DNA from 3 places in the Saccharothrix xinjiangensis genome. Region 1 is predicted to be linked to each of the others. Evidence: riboswitches for the same ligand, from Rfam matches in the RefSeq annotation. Region 1 holds a riboswitch; each other region holds the start of a gene.

Evidence for each region. A riboswitch is a leader RNA that binds a small molecule or an ion and turns the genes downstream of it on or off. The one in region 1 is predicted to bind glycine.
Region 2: another riboswitch for glycine. It lies ahead of gcvH (glycine cleavage system protein GcvH); the one in region 1 lies ahead of gcvT (glycine cleavage system aminomethyltransferase GcvT).
Region 3: another riboswitch for glycine. It lies ahead of gcvP (aminomethyl-transferring glycine dehydrogenase); the one in region 1 lies ahead of gcvT (glycine cleavage system aminomethyltransferase GcvT).

What each region holds. Positions count from the first base shown of each region.
Region 1 is NZ_BAAAKE010000002.1:143,326-150,911, forward strand. It holds gene ABD223_RS05980 (COG4315 family predicted lipoprotein) at 1-619, shown strand, start outside; gene glyA (serine hydroxymethyltransferase) at 1,176-2,441, opposite strand; gene gcvT (glycine cleavage system aminomethyltransferase GcvT) at 2,461-3,561, opposite strand; glycine riboswitch at 3,673-3,762, opposite strand; glycine riboswitch at 3,764-3,855, opposite strand; gene ABD223_RS05995 (DUF3817 domain-containing protein) at 3,918-4,220, opposite strand; gene ABD223_RS06000 (hypothetical protein) at 4,236-4,607, opposite strand; gene ABD223_RS06005 (helix-turn-helix transcriptional regulator) at 4,868-5,353, opposite strand; gene ABD223_RS06010 (hypothetical protein) at 5,544-5,705, opposite strand; gene ABD223_RS06015 (CaiB/BaiF CoA transferase family protein) at 6,315-7,445, opposite strand; gene ABD223_RS06020 (acyl-CoA dehydrogenase family protein) at 7,446-7,586, opposite strand, start outside.
Region 2 is NZ_BAAAKE010000021.1:79,027-86,612, forward strand. It holds gene ABD223_RS31110 (hypothetical protein) at 1-27, opposite strand, end outside; gene ald (alanine dehydrogenase) at 390-1,496, opposite strand; glycine riboswitch at 1,694-1,788, shown strand; gene gcvH (glycine cleavage system protein GcvH) at 1,912-2,292, shown strand; gene ABD223_RS31125 (L-serine ammonia-lyase) at 2,295-3,659, shown strand; gene ABD223_RS31130 (hypothetical protein) at 3,860-4,135, shown strand; gene ABD223_RS31135 (glutathione peroxidase) at 4,197-4,685, opposite strand; gene ABD223_RS31140 (hypothetical protein) at 4,682-5,386, opposite strand; gene ABD223_RS31145 (SSI family serine proteinase inhibitor) at 5,893-6,246, opposite strand; gene ABD223_RS31150 (Gfo/Idh/MocA family oxidoreductase) at 6,431-7,450, opposite strand.
Region 3 is NZ_BAAAKE010000023.1:96,854-104,439, forward strand. It holds gene ABD223_RS32710 (hypothetical protein) at 199-438, shown strand; gene clsA (cardiolipin synthase ClsA) at 650-1,246, shown strand; gene gcvH (glycine cleavage system protein GcvH) at 1,286-1,687, shown strand; gene garA (glycogen accumulation regulator GarA) at 1,801-2,262, shown strand; gene ftsR (transcriptional regulator FtsR) at 2,276-2,935, shown strand; gene ABD223_RS32735 (bifunctional nuclease family protein) at 3,082-3,555, shown strand; gene ABD223_RS32740 (MerR family transcriptional regulator) at 4,318-4,893, shown strand; glycine riboswitch at 5,153-5,242, shown strand; gene gcvP (aminomethyl-transferring glycine dehydrogenase) at 5,397-7,586, shown strand, end outside.

The sequences.
Region 1 (7,586 bases):
CAACACCACCGTGCTGCGGGGCACCACCGTGGCCCAGACCGAGCAGGTGGACGCCGGGGCGCAGGAGTACGAGGCGCCGCTGGCGCCCGCGACCAGCGAGGAAGCCGCCCCGGGCGAGGGGGATGCGGCCGGTGATTCGGCCGGGGACGCGGCTGGGGATGCTGCCGGGGAGGGCGCGGGTGAGGAGGCCTCCGCGCCGGAGGCGCAGGCTGCGCCCGCCGGTCCGCAGATCACCCTGGTCGGCAAGAGCGTCCCCCGCATGGGTGACGTCGTGCAGGACGGCGACGGGCGCACGCTGTACCGGTTCGACAAGGACACGGCCAAGCCGGCGAAGTCCAACTGCGAGGGTCAGTGCGCGGTCACCTGGCCGCCGCTGCTGTCCAACGGCGGCGAACCCGCGTTGCGGGGCGTCGACCCGGCGCTGGTGTCGACGGTCAAGCGCGCCGACGGTTCCGAGCAGGTCACCCTGGACGGTTGGCCGCTCTACACCTACGCCAAGGACGAGGCCCCGGGTCAGTGGAAGGGGCAGGGCGTCGGTGGCACGTGGTTCGTGGTGCAGCCCAACGGGAAGCGGAACGTCGAGTGCCTGCCGCCCGGGGTGACCGCGCCGGCCGCGTGAAGTCCACCGTGGAGCGCCCTGATCCCCCGGCTGGGGTTGGCCGGGGGATCAGGGCGTTGCGCGGCGGTCGTGGTGGGGCGGGGTTGGCGTGGTTGGCCGGGGTTGGCCGGGGTTGGCGGGGTTCACGGGCGGTCGCTCGCCGCTGGGCAGGCCTCCGGGGGAGGGGCGGGACGCTCGTCCTCTCCCGTATGGCCTGCCGGAGGCAACCACCCTTGTCAAGGGGTCCGCGAAGGGCGTGCGGACCCCTTGACAAGCGCGGTAGGGCTGCGCCCAGGCCATACGGGAGAGGACGAGCGCGGCACCGCTCTGACGCTGCGCGTCAACCCGAGAGTCCGCGTGTCCTCCAGTCGGACATCGCGTGTCGTCCAGTCAGGCATCGCGAGTCGTCCGGTGGGACATCGCGAGTCGTACGTTCAGGACGCGCGAGTCGGACGTTCAGGTCCACCGTGTCGAACGTTCGGGACCGGTGAGTTCTACGTTCAGGGGTGTGCCCTTCGGTTGTCCCGCAGGCGGGTGGTGCGGGACGACCGAAGGGCGGGCTACTTCGTGCCGTGCTTCACAGGGTCGGGTACAGCGGGTGCTTGGCTGCCAGCACGTCGACCCGCGCGCGCAGTTCCGCCAGGTCCGGTGACGGCTGGAGGGCGGCTGCGATGATGTCGGCCACCTCGGTGAAGTCCGCTGCGCCGAAGCCTCGCGTGGCCAGGGCCGGGGTGCCGATGCGCAGGCCGGAGGTGACCATCGGGGGGCGGGGGTCGTTCGGCACCGCGTTGCGGTTGACCGTGATGCCGACCTCGTGCAGGCGGTCCTCGGCCTGCTTGCCGTCCAGTTCGGACGCCACCAGGTCGACCAGCACGAGGTGGACGTCGGTGCCGCCGGTGAGGACCTTCACGCCTGCGGCGGTCGCGTCGGGCTGTGACAGGCGGTCGGCGAGGATCTTGGCGCCCTCGACCGTGCGGCGCTGGCGGTCGGCGAACTCCGGGGACGCGGCGTGCTTGAAGGCCACCGCCTTGCCCGCGATCACGTGTTCCAGCGGGCCGCCCTGCTGGCCGGGGAACACCGCCGAGTTGATCTTCTTGGCCAGGTCCGGCTCGTTGGTCAGGATGACCCCGCCGCGCGGGCCGCCCAGCGTCTTGTGCGTGGTGGTGGTCACCACGTGCGCGTGCGGCACCGGGCTGGGGTGCAGGTCCGCCGCCACCAGGCCGGCGAAGTGCGCCATGTCCACCATCAGGTAGGCCTCGACCGAGTCGGCGATGCGGCGGAACTCGGCGAAGTCCAGCTGGCGCGGGTAGGCCGACCAGCCGGCCACGATGAGCTTGGGCCGGTGCTCCTGGGCGAGCCGCTCGACCTCGGCCATGTCGACCCGGCCGTCGGTGTCCGACACGTGGTAGGGCACCACGTTGTAGAGCTTGCCGGAGAAGTTGATCCTCATGCCGTGCGTCAGGTGGCCGCCGTGCGCCAGGTCCAGGCCCAGGATCGTGTCGCCGGGCTGGAGCAGGGCGAACATGGCGCACGCGTTGGCCTGCGCGCCCGAGTGCGGCTGCACGTTGGCGAAGCCCGCGCCGAACAGCGCCTTGACCCGCTCGATGGCCAGCCGCTCGATCACGTCGACGTTCTCGCAGCCGCCGTAGTAGCGGCGGCCCGGGTAGCCCTCGGCGTACTTGTTGGTCAGCACCGAGCCCTGCGCCTGGAGCACCGACACCGGCGTGAAGTTCTCGGAGGCGATCATCTCCAGCGTGCTCTGCTGCCGGTGCAGCTCGGCGGCGACCGCGTTCGCGACCTCCGGGTCGAACTCCGCGAGGGAGGTGTTGAAGTGCTCGGACATGTGGATCTCTCTCCTGGGGTCAGCTGGTTCGCTTGTAGAACGGCAGGGCGACGACTTCCACCGGCTCGTGCTTGCCCCGGACGTCGACGAACAGCGACGTGCCCGGCCGGGTGTGGTCGACGGCCACGTAGGCCATGGCCACCGAGTAGCCCAGCGTCGGCGACAGGGCGCCGCTGGTGACCTCGCCGATCGGGTCGCCCGCCGCGTCCAGCACCGGGTACCCGTGCCGCGGCGCGCGGCGCGAGGTGGTCTTCAGGCCGACCAGGGTGGTGTCCACGCCCCGCTCGGCGACGGCGGCCAGCGCGTCGCGGCCGACGAAGTCGCCCGGCTTGTCGAGCTTGACCACCCGGCCCAGGTTCGCGTGGAACGGCGTGCGCTCGCGGCCCAGCTCGTTGCCGTACAGCGGCATGCCCGCCTCCAGGCGCAGCGTGTCGCGGCAGCCGAGGCCGGCGGGCTTCAGGTCGTGCGGCGCGCCGGCCTCCAGCAGCGCCCGCCACACGTGGGGCGCGTCGGCCGGTGCGGTGAACAGCTCGAAGCCGTCCTCGCCGGTGTAGCCGGTGCGGGCCAGCAGCACGGGCTTGCCCGCCACCTCGGTCGGGTAGGAGGCGTAGTACTTGACCGTCGACAGGTCGGTGGGCGTGAGGCCTTCGAGGATCGCCGTGGAGCTCGGGCCCTGGACGGCGAGCAGCGCGTAGTCGGTCGAGCGGTCCTCGACGGTGGTGTCGAAGCCCTCGGCCCGCGCCACCAGCGCCTCGTGCACCACGGCCGCGTTGGAGGCGTTCGCCACGACCAGGTACTCCTGGTCACCCAGCCGGTAGACGATCAGGTCGTCGACCACGCCGCCGTCGGCCTCGCAGATCATGGTGTAGCGGGCGCGGCCGACGCCGATCGCGGAGGCGTGCCCGACCAGGGCGCGGTCCAGCGCGGCGCCCGCCTCCGGCCCGGTGAGCACGATCTCACCCATGTGGGTCAGGTCGAACAGGCCCGCCGACGTCCGCACCGCGCGGTGCTCGGCCAGCTCGCTGTCGTAGCGCAGCGGCATCCGCCAGCCCGCGAAGTCGGTGAACATGGCGCCCAGCGCCTCGTGCTCGGCGTGCAGGGGCGTGCGGCGGCTTTCCATCAGGCGCGGTCCTCCGGGGGTGCGGACATGCCGGTAGCGCCGACCGGTCGGGTCGGCGGGCACGTGTGGGAGATGACACGGTCCATCGGAGACTCCTCGTCTGAGTGAGCCTCCCCCTCTGTCATGAGCCTGAGAGCTTCGCCGCTGGTGAGCGGCTTGCACCGTGGGCGAGGCGCACCGGGCGCCTGCTTTCCAGAGTTGCCTTCATCGGCGGTAGCTGTGCCTGAGAGATTCCGGGGAGGGGTTGCTCCTTCGGCGCCCCAGCTCACCTGGGGACTCTCCCGCGCGACGTCGACGGCCGTGTTCAGTTGGTACCGCCAGACGCTAGGCGGGCCCGGCGGCCCGGTCAACCCTGGTCACAGGGCCTTGCCGGTCCGGAGGCTCTCCACGACCCTGCGCTCGGCGTAGAACGACACGAACGGGATCGTGCCGGCGAGCAGCACCAGGGCCGTGGCCTTGATCGACCAGCGGGCCTTGAGCGCCAGGTCGACGGTCAGCACCAGGTAGATCGCGTAGAGGAAGCCGTGCACCGGGCCGACGATCCGCATCATGGTCTCGCTGTCGCCCACGTACTTGGCGAACATGGCGGCCACGAGCAGCAGCAGGCCGACACCGACCACGTAAGCCATGAACCGGAACCTGGTCAACGCGCCGTTCATCGCCCTACCTTCGCTTCACCGCTGGTCCCGCGCGTGCAACTCGGCGAGCATGCGGTTGTAGGCCGCCAGCTCGTCGTCCTCGTCGTCGTGCGCTCTCCTGACGGGCTCAACCGTAACGACCCGGCCGGCCGGGTCGCCCACCGGCTCCTCGGCCGGGTTGGCGGCCTCCGCCTTGCGCTGGGCGTCCAGCTTGCGGATGCGCCACACCATGAAGGCGGGGAAGAGGCCGAACAGGGGCCACTGGAAGACGTAACCGAGGTTCTGGAACGTGCCGCCCGCCTCGGAGAACCGCGCCCACTGCCAGTAGGCGAGGCCGCAGCACACGATGAGGGAGAGCAGGCAGACCAGCGCGATGGCGGTCCGCTTGGGGGTGATGAGGCCCGGCACGAACTCCAGGGTACTTCGCGTGCCGAGCAGGTCGAACGGTCGGGTTTGCCGAGTTCACCCGGTTCACCCGGTTCGGCTCGGTGCGGGTCCGTGCGCCTCTTCCGTGCGCCTCTGTCGGTCGCGGCATCCCTGCCGGTCACGGCGGCGTGCCGGTCACGGCGGTGCGCTCGGGACCCGTGTTGGGCGAGGGCTCCTCCCGCAGGAGCCCACCCCTCGGGCTTGGGCTCCCGACCACAGGAGCCCGCCCCTCTCGTTCCGGACTAGGCCACGCCGTCCCGGCGTTGCCTCTGCAACCTGGCCACGCACCAGGCCGCCGCACTGCCTCGACGCAGGTGCTGGAGCACCGTCATCGGTCCGAGCCGACGACCGAGGTCGGCGGGCGTGAGCCCGGCCGCCCGGTAGTCCAGAGCGCGCTGGTCCAGCGGGCTGATGCCCGCGTCCCACCACTGCTCCGCCTCGGACAGGTCGCCCACCAGCTGCCAGTAGCTGGCGGCGGCCGCGAGCAGGGCCTCGGGCACCTCGGGCGCCCGCTTCCGCATCGCCGCCACGTAGGCGGGGTCAGCGGACTCGACCCGCACCAGGCCACGGGGACCACCACTCGCCCGCTGCACGGGGATGCCGGGGGACGGCGGGGCTTCCGCGAGCCACGCGTCCTTGATCCGGTTCACCTCTTGCAGCTCCGCGTCGTCCGAGCGCTCAGCCGCCCACTGCCGCAGCAGCTCGTCGACTCCGGAGTCCTCGACCATTCTGCCTCCTCATCGGTCGAAGATCAGCCAATGCAGCGCACCGTATTAGCGGGTACCGACAACCGCTAGACCCCGGTTTGTCAAAAACCCTGTTACCAGCGCGTTATAGCCCTCATTCCACCCGTACGGTCCAACGATGGAAGCCCGATGTCACTGCTGGTGACCGCACTGAGCGGAGTTCGGCGGGCCGCTACGCGAAGAGGCTGCGGACGAAGGTGATGATCGACTGAGCGCCCTGCTCAAGCCACCCGAGCGCCGTGCGCACCGCTTCGGCCGACTCGTTCGGCTGGGTGATCAGGAGGAACAGCACCAGCGCGACCGCCGCCAGCGTCACCACCTTCTTGACGTTCACTGATCGGTCTCCGTCCGCATCACGGGGCAGGGGCAGGCGGGCGCGTGCCCGCCGCGTCACCCGACATGCTCCCTCATTCACCCGGATGACGAACGCCAAACCCCCTGTGATCCCCCAGGCGGTGGCGTGGACAACCACGCAGACGCACATCGACCCCGCCCGGTGTCACCCGAACGGACTATCAAGGGCACCTGCGGTCCCGCCGATCACCTAGATACGGGCACTCGCCCACCCCCCATGGCACGAACACCGGAGTTGAGCGACACCATCACGTCCGTACTGCTCCTCACCTGTTTGCGGCGGGTCGCGCACCTAGCGTGACAAAGCCCGATGTCGGCCGCCGATATTTTTCACCACCTCTTCAGGTGATTTTTCGCGCCCATTCACGATCACCGGATGAACCGGAACAGCCGGATCGACCGGAACGCGCCGGAGACCGACCGGGAGACCCGGTGATCGAGCGGAACACCCCGGAGGGTGAACTCCCGGGCCGACCGGTCGAATGAGCGGTCCCGCAGCGTCGAACGGCGGGCGCCGAAGGTGGGTCGCGACCAGTCGAACGGTCGAGTCCCGCGAGTCGAACGCCCGGCCCGAGGAGTCGACCGGCGCTCAGCCGACCACGCCGGCGCGCCGCAGCTCCGCCACCTCGTCCGCCGCCAGCCCCAGCTCCGCCAGCACCTCCGCCGTGTGCTCGCCCACCGCGGGCGGCGGGGCGGGCACGGCCGCCGGGGTCCGGTCGAACCGCGGCGCGGGCGCCGGCTGGGTCGTGCCGCCCACCTCCACGAACGCCCCGCGCTCCGCGTTGTGCGCGTGCCCCGGGGCCTCGCCGGGGGCCAGCACCGGCGCCAGGCACGCGTCCGCGCCACCCGCCAGCGCCGCCCACTCGTCCCGCGTCCGCGTGGCCACCGCCGCCGCGATCCGGGACCTCAGCTCGGGCCAGTTCGCGGGGTCGTGCCTGCTCGGCACGTCCTCCCCCGCCAACCCGAGCACGGTCAGCAGCTCGGCGTAGAACTTCTCCTCCAGCGCGCCGACGCTGACGTACTTGCCGTCCGCCGCCTCGTACACGTCGTAGAACGGCGCGCCGCCGTCCAGCAGGTTCTCGCCGCGGCCGCCCGGCCACGCACCCGCCGCCGACATGCCGTGCAGGAACGTGGTCAGCAGCGCCGCGCCGTCGACCATCGCCGCGTCCACGACCTGGCCCCGCCCGGACCGGTCCCGCTCGTACAGGGCGGCCAGCAGCCCGAGCGCCAGCAGCAGCCCGCCGCCGCCGAAGTCGCCGACGACGTTCAGCGGCACGGTCGGCGGCGCGCCGGCCCGGCCGATCGGCTCCAGCGCGCCGGCCACCGCGATGTAGTTGATGTCGTGCCCCGCCCGGTCGGCCAGCGGACCGGTCTGCCCCCACCCGGTCATCCGCCCGTAGACCAGGCGCGGGTTGCGGGCCAGGCACTGCGCGGGGCCGATGCCCAGGCGCTCCGTCACGCCGGGCCGGAAGCCCTCGACCAGCACGTCCGACCGCGCGACCAGCCGGAGCACCAGGTCGACGCCCTCCGGGCGGCGGATGTCCACGCCGATCGACCGGCGGCCGCGGCCGAGCACGCCGACCGGCACCTCCGCGCCGCCGCCGACGCGGTCGACCCTGGTCACGGACGCGCCCAGGTCCGCGAGCACCATGCAGCCGAACGGGGCGGGCGCCAGCCCGGCCAGCTCGACGACCTCCAGCCCCTCCAGCGGCCCGGCCATCTAGAGGGACCTCGCGATGATTTCCTTCATGATCTCGTTCGTGCCGCCGTAGATCTTCTGCACGCGCGCGTCCGCCCACGCGCGCGCGATGGGGTACTCGGTCATGTAGCCGTAGCCGCCGAAGAGCTGGACGCACTCGTC
Region 2 (7,586 bases), on a different contig from region 1:
GTCGATCCAGTCCTGTGGTTGAGCCATCGGCACTCCGATCGGAGGTGGCGCGGCGCCTCGCCGCGCGAGCGGACGACCCCGCTGCGTAGCGACGCGGGTTCCCAGACCTGTCCATCGGCCGACGAGCCGCCGTGACTTACCCGTTACCGTCTAGATTCACTCGTTCGCTTGAACCACGTGCACGCACCGTGGTTCAGGTGGCGGGTGGTGTGGGCCGGACCGGTGGGCCCGCTGGGCAGGGCCCCCGAACTCCGGCTAGGATTGGCAGCGCGGCCCGCTCCCAGTGACCCCCAGGCTGGTTGAGCGGGCCGCCTCTCACGTCGAGGGCCCCGCTCACGGTAGGTGAGCGGGGCCCTCTCTTCTCCCGGATCAGCTCGTGGGCTCCCGGATCAGATCTCGACCGCGGTGTGCTCCAGGTCGTGGGCCTCGGCGACCGGCCGGTTGGTCAGCGCGCCCTCGTGCGCGTTCAGGCCCAGGGCCAGCGACGCGTCCGCGCGCAGCGCCTCCCTCCAGCCCCGGTCGGCCAGCGCCACGGCGTGCGGCAGGGTCACGTTGGTCAGCGCGTAGGTCGACGTGCGCGGCACCGCGCCGGGCATGTTGGCCACGCAGTAGAAGACCGAGTCGTGGACCTGGTAGGTCGGGTCGGCGTGCGTGGTGGGCCGCGAGTCGGCGAAGCAGCCGCCCTGGTCGATCGCGATGTCCACCAGCACCGAGCCGGGCTTCATCTGCGCCACCAGCTCGTTGGACACCAGCTTCGGGGCCTTGGCGCCGGGCACCAGCACCGCGCCGATCACCAGGTCGGCCTCGCGCACGGCCTGCTCGACCGCGTACCGGGTGGACGTGACGGTGCGCAGCCGGCCCTGGAACAGGGCGTCGACGTGCCGCAGCCGGTCGACGTTGGTGTCCAGGATCTCGACGTCCGCGCCCATGCCCGCGGCGATGGTGGCCGCGTTCAGGCCCGCCACGCCGCCGCCGATGACGACCACGCGCGCCGGGTGCACGCCGGGCACGCCGCCGGGCAGCACGCCCCGGCCGCCGGAGGGCTTCATCAGCGCGAACGCGCCCACCTGCGGCGCGAGCCTGCCCGCGACCTCGGACATCGGGGCGAGCAGCGGCAGCGCGCCGTTCGGGCTCTGCACGGTCTCGTAGGCGATGGCGGTGGTGCGGGACGCCAGCAGCGCCTCGGTCAGCGGCCGGTCGGCGGCCAGGTGCAGGTAGGTGAACAGGACCTGGCCCTCGCGCAGCCGGGGGTGCTCCTCGGCCACCGGCTCCTTGACCTTGAGCACCAGCTCGCCCTCGGTCCACACGTCGTCCGCGCTCGCCAGCACCTTGGCGCCGGCGGCGAGGTACTCCTCGTCCGTGATGGCCGAACCGAGCCCGGCGCCCGCCTCCACGTAGACGTCGTGGCCGCGCGTGGTCAGCTCGTGGGCGCCCGCCGGGGTCAGCGCGACGCGGTACTCGTGGTTCTTGATCTCGCGGGGAACTGCGATCCGCACGGTGGGCTCCTTCGGCCGTCGTTGCACCAAAGGTCGGTTACCCGGTTCGCGGTGTCATCGTGCTCCCGGCACGAACGGCCGGGGGCCCGGTTGTGCCGGCAGGACAAGTCGACCGGCGCGTTGACACCCGTCCCACCCGCCACCTAGCGTGCGGGCAAGTCAACTGAACATCGGCCGCGGCGTCGCGCAGAGACGCCGGAACCCGCGCGGGAGAGACCCCGGGCACCGTCCCGGGGCGCCGAAGGAGCAAGCACCCCGCACACTCTCAGGCAGCGAGAACCGCTCGGGTGAGGCGACTCTGGAAAGCGTGCTCCACAGCGCGCACCCACGGTGCAAGCCGCAGCTTCGTGCGGCGAAGCTCTCAGGTCCCAGGACAGAGTGGGGGAACCAGGACCACCACCCAGGGAGCGCTGTCGTGACCTTTCCGGAGAAGCTGCTGTACACGCCCGAGCACGAGTGGGTCGACTGGGCGCCGGGCGCCCAGGACCCCGTGGCGATCGGCATCACCTCGTACGCGGCCGAGTCGCTGGGCGACATCGTGTTCGTCGACCTGCCCAAGGCGGGCACCCGCGTGACGTCCGGCGAGGTGTGCGGCGAGCTGGAGTCCACCAAGTCGGTCAGCGAGCTGTTCGCGCCGGTCACCGGCGAGGTCGTCGAGGTCAACCCGGCCGTGGTCACCGACCCGTCGCTGATCAACAACGACCCGTACGGGCGCGGCTGGCTGTTCAAGGTGGCGGTCGAGGAGGCCACCGGGCTGCTGACCGCGGCGAAGTACGCGGAACTGACCGAGGCCTGATCGTGGCCATCAGCGTGTTCGACCTGTTCTCCGTCGGCATCGGCCCGTCCAGCTCGCACACGGTCGGCCCGATGCGCGCGGCGACGATGTTCGCGGCCAGGCTGCGGCCCGCGCTCGCGTCCGTGAACCGGGTGCGGGTGGAGCTGTTCGGTTCGCTCGGCGCGACCGGCCACGGCCACGGCAGCCCGAAGGCGGTGCTCCTCGGGCTGGAGGGGCACCGGCCGGAGGAGGTCGACCCGGCGGCGGCCGAGGCCCGGGTCGCGGAGATCCGCGCGTCCGGCAGGCTCCGGCTGGGCGGTGCGCGGGAGATCGCCTTCACCGAGGACGACGACCTGGTCATGCACCGGCGCAAGTCGCTGCCGCTGCACCCCAACGGCATGAGCTTCACCGCTCACGCCGGGTCGGAGGTCGTCGACTCGGCGGTGTACTACTCGGTCGGCGGCGGTTTCGTGGTCGACGAGACGGCCGCCGGCGCCGACCGGATCAAGGCGGACCGGACGGCGCTGGCGCACCCGTTCAAGTCCGGCGACGAGCTGCTGGCGCGGACCCGCGAGACCGGGCTGCCGATCAGCGGGGTGATGCTGGCCAACGAGCTGTCGTGGCGCGACGAGACCGAGGTCCGGGGCGGCCTGCTGCACATCTGGCGGGTCATGCAGGACTGCGTCGAGAGGGGCTGCACCGAGACCGGCGTCCTCCCCGGGGGCTTGAAGGTCCGGCGGCGGGCCGCGGAGATGCGGCAACTGCTGGCGGCCGAGCACTACGCCACCGACCCCCTGCGGGTGATGGACTGGGTGACGCTGTTCGCGCTGGCGGTGAACGAGGAGAACGCCGCGGGCGGCCGGGTGGTGACGGCCCCGACCAACGGGGCGGCCGGCATCGTGCCCGCGGTGCTGCACTACTACGCGAGGTTCGTGCCGGGCGCCTCGGACGACGGCGTGGTGCGGTTCCTGCTGACCGCGGGCGCCATCGGCGTGCTGTTCAAGGAGAACGCGTCGATCTCGGGCGCCGAGGTGGGCTGCCAGGGCGAGGTGGGCTCGGCCTGCTCGATGGCGGCCGGCGGGCTGGCCGAGGTGCTGGGCGGCACGCCGGAGCAGGTCGAGAACGCGGCCGAGATCGCGATGGAGCACAACCTCGGGCTGACCTGCGACCCGATCGGCGGGCTGGTGCAGATCCCGTGCATCGAGCGGAACGCGCTGGCGTCGATCAAGGCGATCACGGCGGCGCGGATGGCGCTGCGGGGGGACGGGTCGCACTTCGTGTCGCTGGACAAGGTCATCAAGACCATGCGGGAGACCGGCCGGGACATGAAGGACAAGTACAAGGAGACGGCCCGGGGCGGGCTGGCGGTGAACGTGATCGAGTGCTGACGGTCGCGGTGACACCCGGCCCCGCGTTGGCGCGTGGGCCGGGTGTGGCCTGTTGCAGTGGCGCACCACGGGTGCCCGGGAGGTCGGTGTCACACTCGGGGGATGAGCGTTGAGCCGTGTCCTGCCGGGGAGGGCGGCGTGCACGTGCCGTCCCCGGCGCCGGGTCGTGACCGCTGCCAGCTGTGCGGACGGGACCTGAGGTGAAGGCCGTCCAGTTGCCGCGGGATGCGCGTGGCCAGCGGTTGTGCCGCCACGAGTACGCCGGGGGCTGCACGTGGTGGTGCAGCTACCGGCGCGGCGTGGTGTGCGTCGGGCCGGCGGTCGGGTTGCTGGCCGCGGCCTGCGTGATGCTGTGGCTGTGGGGCGACGAGGCGGGGCGGCAGCGGGCGGTCGAGGCGGCGGTCGGGATGCTGCTGGTGGCGGGGGCGGGTGCAGCGGCGGTGCTGGTCGCCGAACGCGCCAGTGACCGCATCTGAACCTCGGTCGCGTCCGGCGTGCCGGACGCGCGTCCTCCACCGCGCCGCACCGCTCCGTCGACTAGCGCGGCAGCGCCGACTCGACCGCCGCCACCACCTCGTCCGCCTCCGGGTCGGTGGTCGGGCGGAAGCGGGCGATCACCGAACCGGTCGGGGACAGCACGAACTTCTCGAAGTTCCACTGCACGTCACCGGCCGCGCCGGAGCCGTCCGGCACGGCGGTCAGCTCCTCGTACACCGGGTGCCGGTCCGGGCCGTTCACGTCGACCTTCTCGAACAGCGGGAACGTCACCCCGTACGTGGTCGAGCAGAACGTGGCGATCTCCTCCGCCGTGCCCGGCTCCTGGCCCGCGAACTGGTTGCACGGGAAACCGACCACCGAGAAACCGCGCTCCGCGTACCTCTCGTGCAGGCGCTCCAGGCCCTTGTACTGCGGCGTCAGGCCGCACCGCGACGCGACGTTGACCACCAGCAGCGCCTTGCCGGCCAGCGAACCCAGGCTGGACGCCTCGCCGGACAGGGTGTGGACCGGGATGTCGTGGATGCTCATGCCCGAAGGCTAGATCCCACCCGGACCGCGGGCCTGCGCAGGCCGACCGCCCCGCCCAGGACCAGCACCAGCCCCGGCAGCGCCAGTGGGCCGGCCAGCGCCCACGCCGAGCCGGCCTCGACGGGCGCGGCCGCCGCCGACAGGCACAGCGCCACCGCGAACGCCGCCACGGTGGTCCGCAGGGCGTTGTCGGGCACCGCGTCCGCCAGCGCGAACAGGCCGACGCCGAGGGCGATCAGCGGGCCGACCGCCGGGTGCGACGCCACGAGCACGGCCGCGCCGAGCAGCGCCACGACCAGCGTCGGGTACAGCACCCCGCGCCGCCACAGCGCGGCCGCCGCGGCCAGCAGGATCACGCCCGTGCCGGTGCCCGTCCACCAGCGCGGCAGGTCGTGCAGGGCGGTGCTCGCCGGCAGGGCCGCCCAGCCGACACCGGCCGCGGCCAGGTAGGCGCCCGCGGGTGTCGCGTACCCGAGGCCCCGCGCCACCACCCACGCGCCCACCAGGAGCACGGCCACCCAGTAGAGGCCGACCGCGGTCGGGTGGCGCAGGTCCGGGAGGTTCACCGCCTGCGAGAGGACGTCGCCGCCGCGCCGCCCCGACCCGCCCGGCCGGTACAGCGGCAGCACCAGCAGCGTCGCCACCCCGAAGAACAGCAGCGGCGCCGCCCACGCCCGCCGCGCCACGTCCGCTTCCCCCATCGGACCAGGTTGGCAGCGGTCCGCGACCAGCGTCAACCGCTCGGCCGGCACACCGCCACCACCACCCGCGGGCCGAGCAGGCGCGCCGGCGCGGTGCGGACCAGTCCGACGCGCAGGCCGAACACCAACCGCGTGCCCGGTGGCCAGTGCCGGGAACGTCACCGGAACGCCGACCGCGCAGAGCCGGAGGTCACCCATCGTCATCCCCCGGGCGACTGGGCCGGAGGATGGATCGGACCTGCTGAGACGGTGCGCCGGTGGGGGAGAGGTCCGATCACTCGGGTGGAGCAGGCGACCCGCCGCTGCGTGATCCCCGGCGGGGACGGGACGCGCCGGCGCGGTTTCACCGATGTGAACTTCGTTGACGCTGGTGTGACCGACTCCCTAACGTCAACGGCGAGAGGTCCGAGGACCTCGTCAACCCGAGGAGGGGGCCACGACTTCGGCGGCGGTGTCGTGGCCCCCTTCCCGGGCGTGTGGGCCGGTGGTCGCGGGGACTGCGGTGGTCAGAAGTCGAAGACCGGGCCCGTGTGCGAGCGCATCACGCAGGCGTTCGGGAACTCCGCCTCGAACGTGCGCTTCTCGCCGCGCCACTTGCCGATGGCCTTGACCCGCACGGGGGCGTACTCCAGCGTGCAGGCCCCGTCGCCGGGGACCAGGCCGGCGACGTCACCGTCCACTTCGGACAGGATGGAGCAGGTCTCGTCCGCCCTGGGGTGCAGGCCGCCGTTCGGCTCGCAGACGAGGTTCACGATCTGGAGGGTGCCGTCACGCGTCGAGCTGAGCATGAAGTTCGACTCCGGGACGGTGAAACCGGGTACCAGTGCGGCGATCGCCGCGAGGACGGGAAGTGGTGCCATGTGCCCACGATGGGCCTCTCGCACCGCCTCCTCCAGTTATCTCACCGAAAAGTGTGGTTCCGCTCAAGGTTCACGCCAGTCGGGCCGATAGTCCCGTTACCTGCGAGTAGGTGAGTGCGCCCTCGTCGCGCCGGGAACACGCGGCCCCGAGACCGCCACGACCGGGGACCGCCACGACCGGGAGTCAGTCGGCGAGCCGGACGACCGCGCCCGTCCGCGCCGACTCGAACGCCGCCTCCACGACCTCCAGCCCGGCCACCGCGTCCGCGCCGGGCACCGGGGCCCGACCGGCCGCGACGGCCGCGTAGAAGTCCTGGTACGCGCCGGGCTCGGTGCGCACCGGCGCGTCGCCCAGCAGGCCCCAGCGCTCCCGGTCGTCCTCGCCCCAGCCGGGTCCGCCGGGCGTCGCGCCCGCCTTCAGCGCCTCCTCCTGCGGGTCCATGCCGGACTTCACGAACGCCGACCGGTCGCCCAGCACCCGGAACCGGGGCCCGAGCGAGGCCGCCAGCGCCGACGTCCACAGGTGCGACACCGCGCCGGTGGTGTGGGTCAGCGCGAGGAAGGCGTCGTCGTGCGCCTTCGCGCCCGCCCGCAGCGTCCGCACCTCGGCGTACACGGCGGTGGGCCGCCCGAACAGGGCGATCGCCTGGTCGACCAGGTGCGTGCCCAGGTCGTAGACGACGCTGCCCAGGTCGGCCGGGTCGCCGGACTCCTTCCAGGAGTCCTTGACCTCCGGCCGCCACCGCTCGAACCGCGACTCGAACCGGTGCACGCGGCCCAGCGCGCCCTCGCCGACCAGCCGCGCCACCGTGCGGAAGTCGCCGTCCCACCGCCGGTTGTGGAACGGCGCGAGCAGCAGGCCGCGGGACGCCGCCAGGTCGACCAGCCCGCGGGCCTCGGCCGCGGTCGCCGCGAACGGCTTGTCGACCACCGCGCCCAGGCCGTGCTCCAGCGCGGCGCGGGCGTGCCCGGAGTGGAAGCGGTTGGGCGTGGTCACCACGGCCAGGTCGAACTCGTCGGCCCGCGCCCACAGCTCGTCGGGCGACGCGATCAGCTCCGCCCCGGGGTAGCGGGCGGCCACCTCGGCCCGCCGCCCGGCGTTGCCGGTGACCACGGCGGCCAGCTCCAGGCCGGGCGTCGCGTCGAGGAACGGTGCGTGGAACGCGGCTCCGCCGAGCCCGTAGCCGATCAGTGCGGTGCGCATGCGGGGAACCCTAGGCTTCCCACGACGTGGACGCCCTGTCGTGGGCGGTCACGCACCGCTACGTTCAGCCCCATGAGTCTGCTGGTGAAGCGACGGCACGTGGATCACGTGCGCGTCACCAGCACGGCCTGTCGCC
Region 3 (7,586 bases), on a different contig from region 1:
GGACGGTGAACGGTTTCATCGCGGTCCAGCCGGCTACACCCCGGCGTAAGACGTCGCGCACCTTGCCGCGTCAAGCAACCGGTGACCGAAATGCCGGTGGAATCGAGCGGATCCCGGATGTCGGCGGAGCAGAATCACCGTGTCGGGGATAACACCGCGAGACTTGCGGACGACACCCCTGGTGGAGGGGATTTTCACATGAACACCATGACGGAAGCCGAGTCGGAACCCGCGAAGCCCGTGGCGGCGCGCGCCGGGGGCGGCGGCGCGGGAACGCTGCCGACCACCCCGTGCAGCGTGGTCTGGAGCAAGGGGCACGCCTACGTGCTCGAAGGTTCCCACGGCCGCTGGGTCGGCGTCGACGACCGGGGCCGCCCGCAGGCGCTCAGCGGCGACGAGCTGCGGCGACGGGGGTGGAGCCGCACCCGGGCGAACTGACGCCGGGTGAACCGGCGCCAGGTGAACCGGCGCCGGCCGGAGCCGCACCCCGGCTAACCGACGCCGGGCGGAGCCGCACCGGGACGAACCGGCGCCAGGCGCGCCGGTCGGTCGCCCGACCCCGTCGACCCGGCGCCGGCCGGTCCCGCCGCGATTTCCGTTCGGGCGGCGACGCGGCCCCGGGGTCGACCCGCCACTAGAGTCCCCGCCTGTGCCGCACGATCACGTCGAGCCCACGGACCGGCTGCTGACCATCCCGAACGCGCTCAGCGTCCTCCGGCTGCTCGGCGTGCCCCTGTTCCTGTACCTCCTGCTCGGCCCGCACGCCGACGGGTGGGCGGTGGTCGTCCTCATCGCCGCCGGGGTGTCGGACTGGCTGGACGGCAAGATCGCCCGCTGGCTCAACCAGACGAGCAAGCTCGGCGTCCTCCTCGACCCCGCCGCCGACCGCCTCTACATCCTGGCCACCCTGGTGGCGTTCGTCGTGCGCGAGATCATCCCCTGGTGGGTGGTCGTGGTCCTGGTCGGCAGGGAAGTGGTGGTCGGCCTCTGCCTGCCCGTGCTCCGGGCCCGCGGCTACGGCCCGTTCGAGGTCAACTACCTGGGCAAGGCCGCGACCTTCAACCTGCTCTACGCGTTCCCCATGCTCCTGCTCGCCCAGGGCGGCTCGACGGCCGCCCAGGCGCTCCGGCCGCTCGCCTACGCGTTCATGATCTGGGGCGGGGCCCTGTACCTGTGGTCGGGAGCCCTGTACGTCTACCAGTTCACCCTCGCGCTGCGCCGACGGCCGGGGGTCGCGCCGGCCTGAGCGGGACGTGGGAAGATCCGGCACCGAAGATCCACCGTCATGAAGGAGCGCACCGCGGTGATTCCCGAGGAGCTCAAGTACACCGAGGAACATGAGTGGGTGCTGCGCACGAGCGAGGACACCGTGCGCGTCGGCATCACCGACTACGCCCAGGAGCAGCTCGGCGACGTCGTGTTCGTCCAGCTCCCTGAGCTGGGCGAACAGGTCGGCGCCGGTCAGACCCTCGGTGAGGTCGAGTCCACCAAGAGCGTGTCGGACATCTACGCGCCGCTGGCGGGCGAGGTCGTCGCGCGGAACGACTCCCTGGACCAGCAGCCCGACCTGGTGAACTCCGACCCGTACGGTGAGGGGTGGATGGTGGAGCTCCGGCTCGACGACCCGGTCGCGGTGGACGACCTGCTCGACGCCGCCGCGTACCAGGAGCTGGCGGCACAGGGGTGACGTCGATCTTCCGGCGGCTCTTCGGTCGGTGGGGGAGCCGCTCCTCAGACAAGGCTTCGGGCACGATAGGTTCTAACGAACTCGACGGTTCCAGCAGCAGGAGGAGAGCTCAGGTGAGCACGAACGACGGGCCCGGCGTCCCGCCCGAGCAGTCCCCGGAGCGGACCTCCGTTTTCCGGGCCGACTTCCTCGCCGAGGTCGAGGGCGCCGAGGCGCCCGCCCAGGAGCCGGCGGTCGCCGGCGTCGACGCGCTGCCCGCCGGGTCGGCCCTGCTCGTGGTCAAGCGCGGTCCCAACGCGGGGTCGCGGTTCCTGCTTGACCGCGACACGACCAGCGCCGGCCGGCACCCCGACAGCGACATCTTCCTCGACGACGTGACGGTCTCGCGCCGGCACGCCGAGTTCCGCCGCGAGGGCGGCGAGTTCGTGGTGATCGACGTGGGCAGCCTCAACGGCACCTACGTCAACCGCGAGCCCGTCGACCAGGCAGTGCTGGCCAACGGCGACGAGGTGCAGATCGGGAAGTTCCGCCTGGTGTTCCTGACCGGTCCGGGCGCCGGGGGCCAGGGAGCCTGACGGTGGGGCTCCGGTGACGGCGGCCGGGCGGCCACGCGGGGGGTTGAGCATCGGGGCGGTGCTGTCCCAGCTCCGACCCGACTTCCCCGACGTCACCATCTCCAAGATCCGGTTCCTGGAATCGGAGGGGTTGGTCCGCCCGGCGCGCACGGCCTCGGGGTACCGGCAGTTCGCCCCGGCGGACGTCGAGCGCCTGCGGTACGTGCTGGCCGCGCAACGCGACAGGTACCTGCCGCTGAAGGTCATCAAGGAGCAGCTGGACGCGGTCGACCAGGGCGTGCGCGCCGTGGACCTCGGCCCGTCCCCCGGTCACCGGATCACCCGCGACGACCTGCTCGCGCGCGCGGGCATCGAGTCGGCCGAACTGGCCGACCTGGAGCAGCACGGCCTGGTCGCCGCGGGTCCGGGCGGGTTCTACGACCACGAGGCGGTGCAGATCGCCGCGACGGTCCGGGCGATGGCCGAGCACGGCGTCCAGGCCAGGCACCTGCGCCCGTTCCGGGCCGCCGCCGACCGGGAGGTCGCCCTGGTCGAGCAGGCCGCCGCGGCGGCGCACCGGGCGCGGGCCGACGAGGTCGCCCGCGACCTGGCGGCGCTCTCGGTAACCCTGCACACGCTGCTCGTCAAGGTCGGTCTGCGGGACGGCGCGGGCAAGCGCGTTTCGCCGAGGTGAACAAGTGTCCGCATCGTGATCCCGGACCTGACGGGCGGTTGCGCACAAGGCCCGCTTGGCGGGTAGCGTCGAAAGGGTACGTGGGGGATCCTCGTTCATACAGCGGGGACGCCAGGATTTCAGCGCGCTGAGGGAGGCGAGACCCGATGAGCGAGATGCGCGTCGTGGGTGTGCGGGTGGAACTGCCCGCCAACCAGCCGATCCTGTTGCTGCGCGAAACCGAGGGTGAGCGGTACCTGCCGATCTGGATCGGTTCAGTCGAGGCCACCGCGATCGCGCTGGAGCAGCAGGGCGTGCGACCCGCCCGGCCGCTGACCCACGACCTGCTCAAGGACGTCATCGGCGCCCTCGGCCGGCAGTTGGAGCAGGTGCGGATCACCGACCTGCAAGAGGGCACGTACTTCGCGGAGCTGGTGTTCGACGGCGACGTGCGGGTGTCCGCGCGCCCCAGCGACTCGGTGGCGCTGGCGCTGCGGATCGGCGTGCCGATCCACGCGGAGGAGTCCGTGCTGGCCGAGGCCGGGTTGATCATCCCGGACGAGCAGGAGGACGAGGTCGAGAAGTTCCGCGAGTTCCTCGACTCCGTGTCGCCGGAGGACTTCCGGGGCGCCGACACCTGAGTCGCCCACCAGGCCTGACGGGCCTGATGGGCCTGATGGGCCTGACGGGTTCACCAGGCCCGACATGCTTGAACAGGGGTCCCCTGCCCAGGGGACCCCTGTTTTGATTTTGCCGGTTCGCGCGTGGAGGCGGAAGAAACGGGGCGCGATCTGTGGACAACCGCGGCGGGCGGTAAGGCGGAACCTGGTCCGCGGACAGTGGTGGCAGGTGGCAGGTGGCGCGTGCGGACAGGCTCTGTGGACAACCGCGGTGAGCTGTCAGGGGCGCGCAGGGTCGATCGCCGCCAACCCCCCCGCCCCACTGGTCGGGCGAACCTCGACCGCCGCCCCCGCCGCGGGTCCGAGCCACCCCCCGGTCGGCCCGGACCCGGACCTCGTCAAACCACCGCCGCCCAGTCTCAACCCGCGGCGGGCGGGTAACACCTGCGAGAGGCTCGGCCACTGTTCCGAACCCCTCGCAGGCGTGTGCGGTGCGTTGTGGATCAACCCCGCGTGCCACCCCCCGGTGTCACACTTATGGATTACACAACGTCAGCAATTCTCTGCTAAACGATCACTAAACGTCACCCGAATGGCTTACAACGGCCGACTCTCTCAACCTCTACCTCAGGTTGAGGTCAGACACGTCCCGCGCGTCGCGTTGACCTGCCCCCTAGGCGGTCTTACCGTCGAGCTCAGGTGAATTGCCACGGTGTGATTCGAGCGCCGCGGCGGCTTCACGTTGGTCGCCGGTCGTCGTGACCGGACCGAGGGGAGGCAGGCGTGGTCGAGGAAGCGCCCATCATCCGGGCCGGTTCCGGCTCCGGCGAACAGGGCGAGCTGTTCCCGGACTCCTCGCTGCCGGACGAACTCGTGGGGTACCGCGGCCCGGCCGCGTGCCAGATCGCGGGCATCACCTACCGCCAGCTCGACTACTGGGCCCGCACCGACCTGGTCAGCCCGACCATAAGGAGCGCACACGGCTCCGGCAGCCAACGGCTGTACTCGTTCAAGGACATCCTCGTCCTGAAGGTCGTCAAGCGGCTCCTGGACACCGGCGTCTCGCTCCAGAACATCCGGGTCGCGGTCGACCACCTCCGCCGCCGCGGCGTGCAGGACCTGGCCCGCATCACGTTGTTCAGCGACGGCACCACGGTCTACGAGTGCACCTCGCCCGAGGAGGTCGTGGACCTGCTCCAGGGCGGCCAGGGCGTGTTCGGCATCGCGGTCAGCGGCGCCATGCGGGAGATCAGCGGCACCATCCACGAGTTCCCCGCCGAGCGCGCGGACGGCGCCGAGATCGTGCCGGCCCCGAACGACGAGCTGTCACGCCGTCGCCGCACCCGCGCCACCGGCTGAACCACCGGACGCCCGCGCCGCCGATCCCGGGCGCCGACACCGAACACCGATCCGGACCGGGCGCACGCCGAACCCGTGCACCGAATCGGAGCACGAACAGGTCCACCGACCACGGCGTGAACACGGCGTGCTACAGGCGGGTACCTCGGGGGTGCCCGCCGGAAAACCCGGTCAAACCCGGTTGTCCAGCCATTGAGATCCACGTCGCGCCCGCGGGACCGGCGCGTCCCCTGCCAGGTACGATTCGCGGGCAGTCGCTTTATCCCGCGCGGGAGAGTCCGAGTCCGCTCGGCGCCGAAGGAGCAAATCCTCCCCGGAACCTCTCAGGCGCAAGGACCGTGCGGGTGAGACGCCTCTGGAAAGCGGGTCGGGCAAGAAAAGACCCCGCCGACGGTGCAAACCCGGCCACCACCGGGTGAAGCTCTCAGGCGCCCGGCGACGGGCAGGAGACAGAGGGGGAGGGCAACGGCAGCAGTGTGCCCGTAGCCCCGGAGGCGACACCCATGACGCAGGACCGCATCCCCCTCGCCGCTCTTGAGCACGGCACCCCCTTCGCCGACCGGCACGTGGGCCCCCGGCCCGCCGAGCTGGCGCGCATCCTCGACGTGATCGGCGTCGGCTCCCTGGAGGAGCTGGCCCAGCGCGCCGTGCCCGAGGCGATCCGCGAGCGCGACCTGGTGCTGGACCTGCCCGCGCCCGCCACCGAGACCGAGGCCCTGGCCGAGCTGCGCGCCCTGGCGGCCCGCAACCGCCCGATGACCCAGATGATCGGCCTCGGCTACCACGGCACCACCACGCCGCCGGTGATCCGCCGCAACGTGCTGGAGAACCCCGCGTGGTACACCGCGTACACGCCCTACCAGCCGGAGATCTCCCAGGGCCGCCTGGAGGCCCTGCTGAACTTCCAGACCGTCGTCGGCGACCTGACCGGCCTGCCGCTGGCCAACGCCTCCATGCTGGACGAGTCCACCGCCGCCGCCGAGGCGATGACGCTGGTCCGCCGCGCGGGCCGGGCCAAGTCGAACAAGTTCGTGGTGGACGCGGACACGCTGCCGCAGACCCTCGCCGTCATCGAGACCCGCGCCGAGCCGCTGGGCATCGAGGTCGTCACCGCCGACCTGTCGCAGGGCCTGGAGGGCCTCGGCCTGGGCGGCGACTTCTTCGGCGTGCTGCTGTCCTACCCCGGCGCGTCCGGCGTGGTCCGCGACCACGCGTCGGTCGTCGAGGAGATCCACCGGGCCGGCGCGCAGGCCGTCGTGGCCGCCGACCTGCTGGCGCTGACCCTGCTGCGCCCGCCGGGCGAGATCGGCGCGGACGTGGTCGTCGGCACCACCCAGCGCTTCGGCGTGCCGATGGGCTTCGGCGGTCCCCACGCCGGCTACATGGCCGTCCGCCAGGGCCTGGAGCGGCAGCTGCCGGGCCGCCTCGTCGGCGTGTCCGTCGACGCCGACGGCAACCCGGCCTACCGGCTGGCGCTCCAGACCCGCGAGCAGCACATCCGCCGCGAGAAGGCGACCAGCAACATCTGCACCGCGCAGGTCCTGCTGGCCGTGGTCGCCTCCATGTACGCCGTCTACCACGGCCCCGAGGGCCTGAAGGCCATCGCGACCCGCGCCCACCGGATGGCGACGGTGCTGGCCGCGGGCCTGTGCGAGGCCGGCGTGGAGGTGGTGCACGGCGAGTTCTTCGACACCGTGCGCGCCCGCGTCGAGGGCCGGGCCGCCGAGGTCGTGGCCGCGGCGCGCGACCTGGGCGTGAACCTGTGGCGCGTGGACGACGACGTCGTGTCCATCGCCTGCGACGAGACGACCACGCGCGAGCACCTGGACCGGGTGTGGCAGGCGTTCGGCGTCACCGTGGCCGACGTGGACGGCCTGGACGCCGACACCGCCGACGGCATCCCCGCCGACCTGCGCCGCACCTCCGAGTACCTGACCCACCCGGTGTTCCACACCCACCGCTCGGAGACCGCGCTGCTGCGCTACCTGCGGTCCCTGTCGGACAAGGACGTGGCGCTGGACCGCAGCATGATCCCGCTGGGCTCGTGCACGATGAAGCTCAACGCCACGGCCGAGATGGAGCCCATCACCTGGCCGGAGTTCGCCGAGCTGCACCCGTTCGCGCCGGTCGAGGACGCCGCCGGGTACCTGGAGCTGATCGGCGACCTGGAGCGGTGGCTGGCCGAGGTCACCGGCTACGACGCCGTGTCGCTCCAGCCCAACGCGGGCAGCCAGGGCGAGTTCGCGGGCCTGCTGGCCATCCGCGCCTACCACCGCGCCAACGGCGACGCGGACCGCGACGTGTGCCTGATCCCCTCCAGCGCGCACGGCACCAACGCCGCGTCCGCGGTCATGGCGGGCATGCGGGTCGTGGTGGTCAAGTGCGACGACAAGGGCAACGTCGACCTGGGGCACCTGCGCGAGACGGTCGAGGCGCACCAGGACGACCTGGCCGCCATCATGATCACCTACCCGTCGACGCACGGCGTGTACGAGGACACCGTGCGCGAGGTGTGCGGGCTGGTGCACGAGGCCGGCGGCCAGGTGTACGTGGACGGCGCGAACCTCAACGCCCTGATCGGCCTGGCGCAGTACGGCAAGTTCGGCTCGGACGTGTCCCACCTGAACCTGCACAAGACGTTCTGCATCCCGCACGGCGGCGGCGGCCCGGGCGTCGGCCCGATCGGCGTGCGG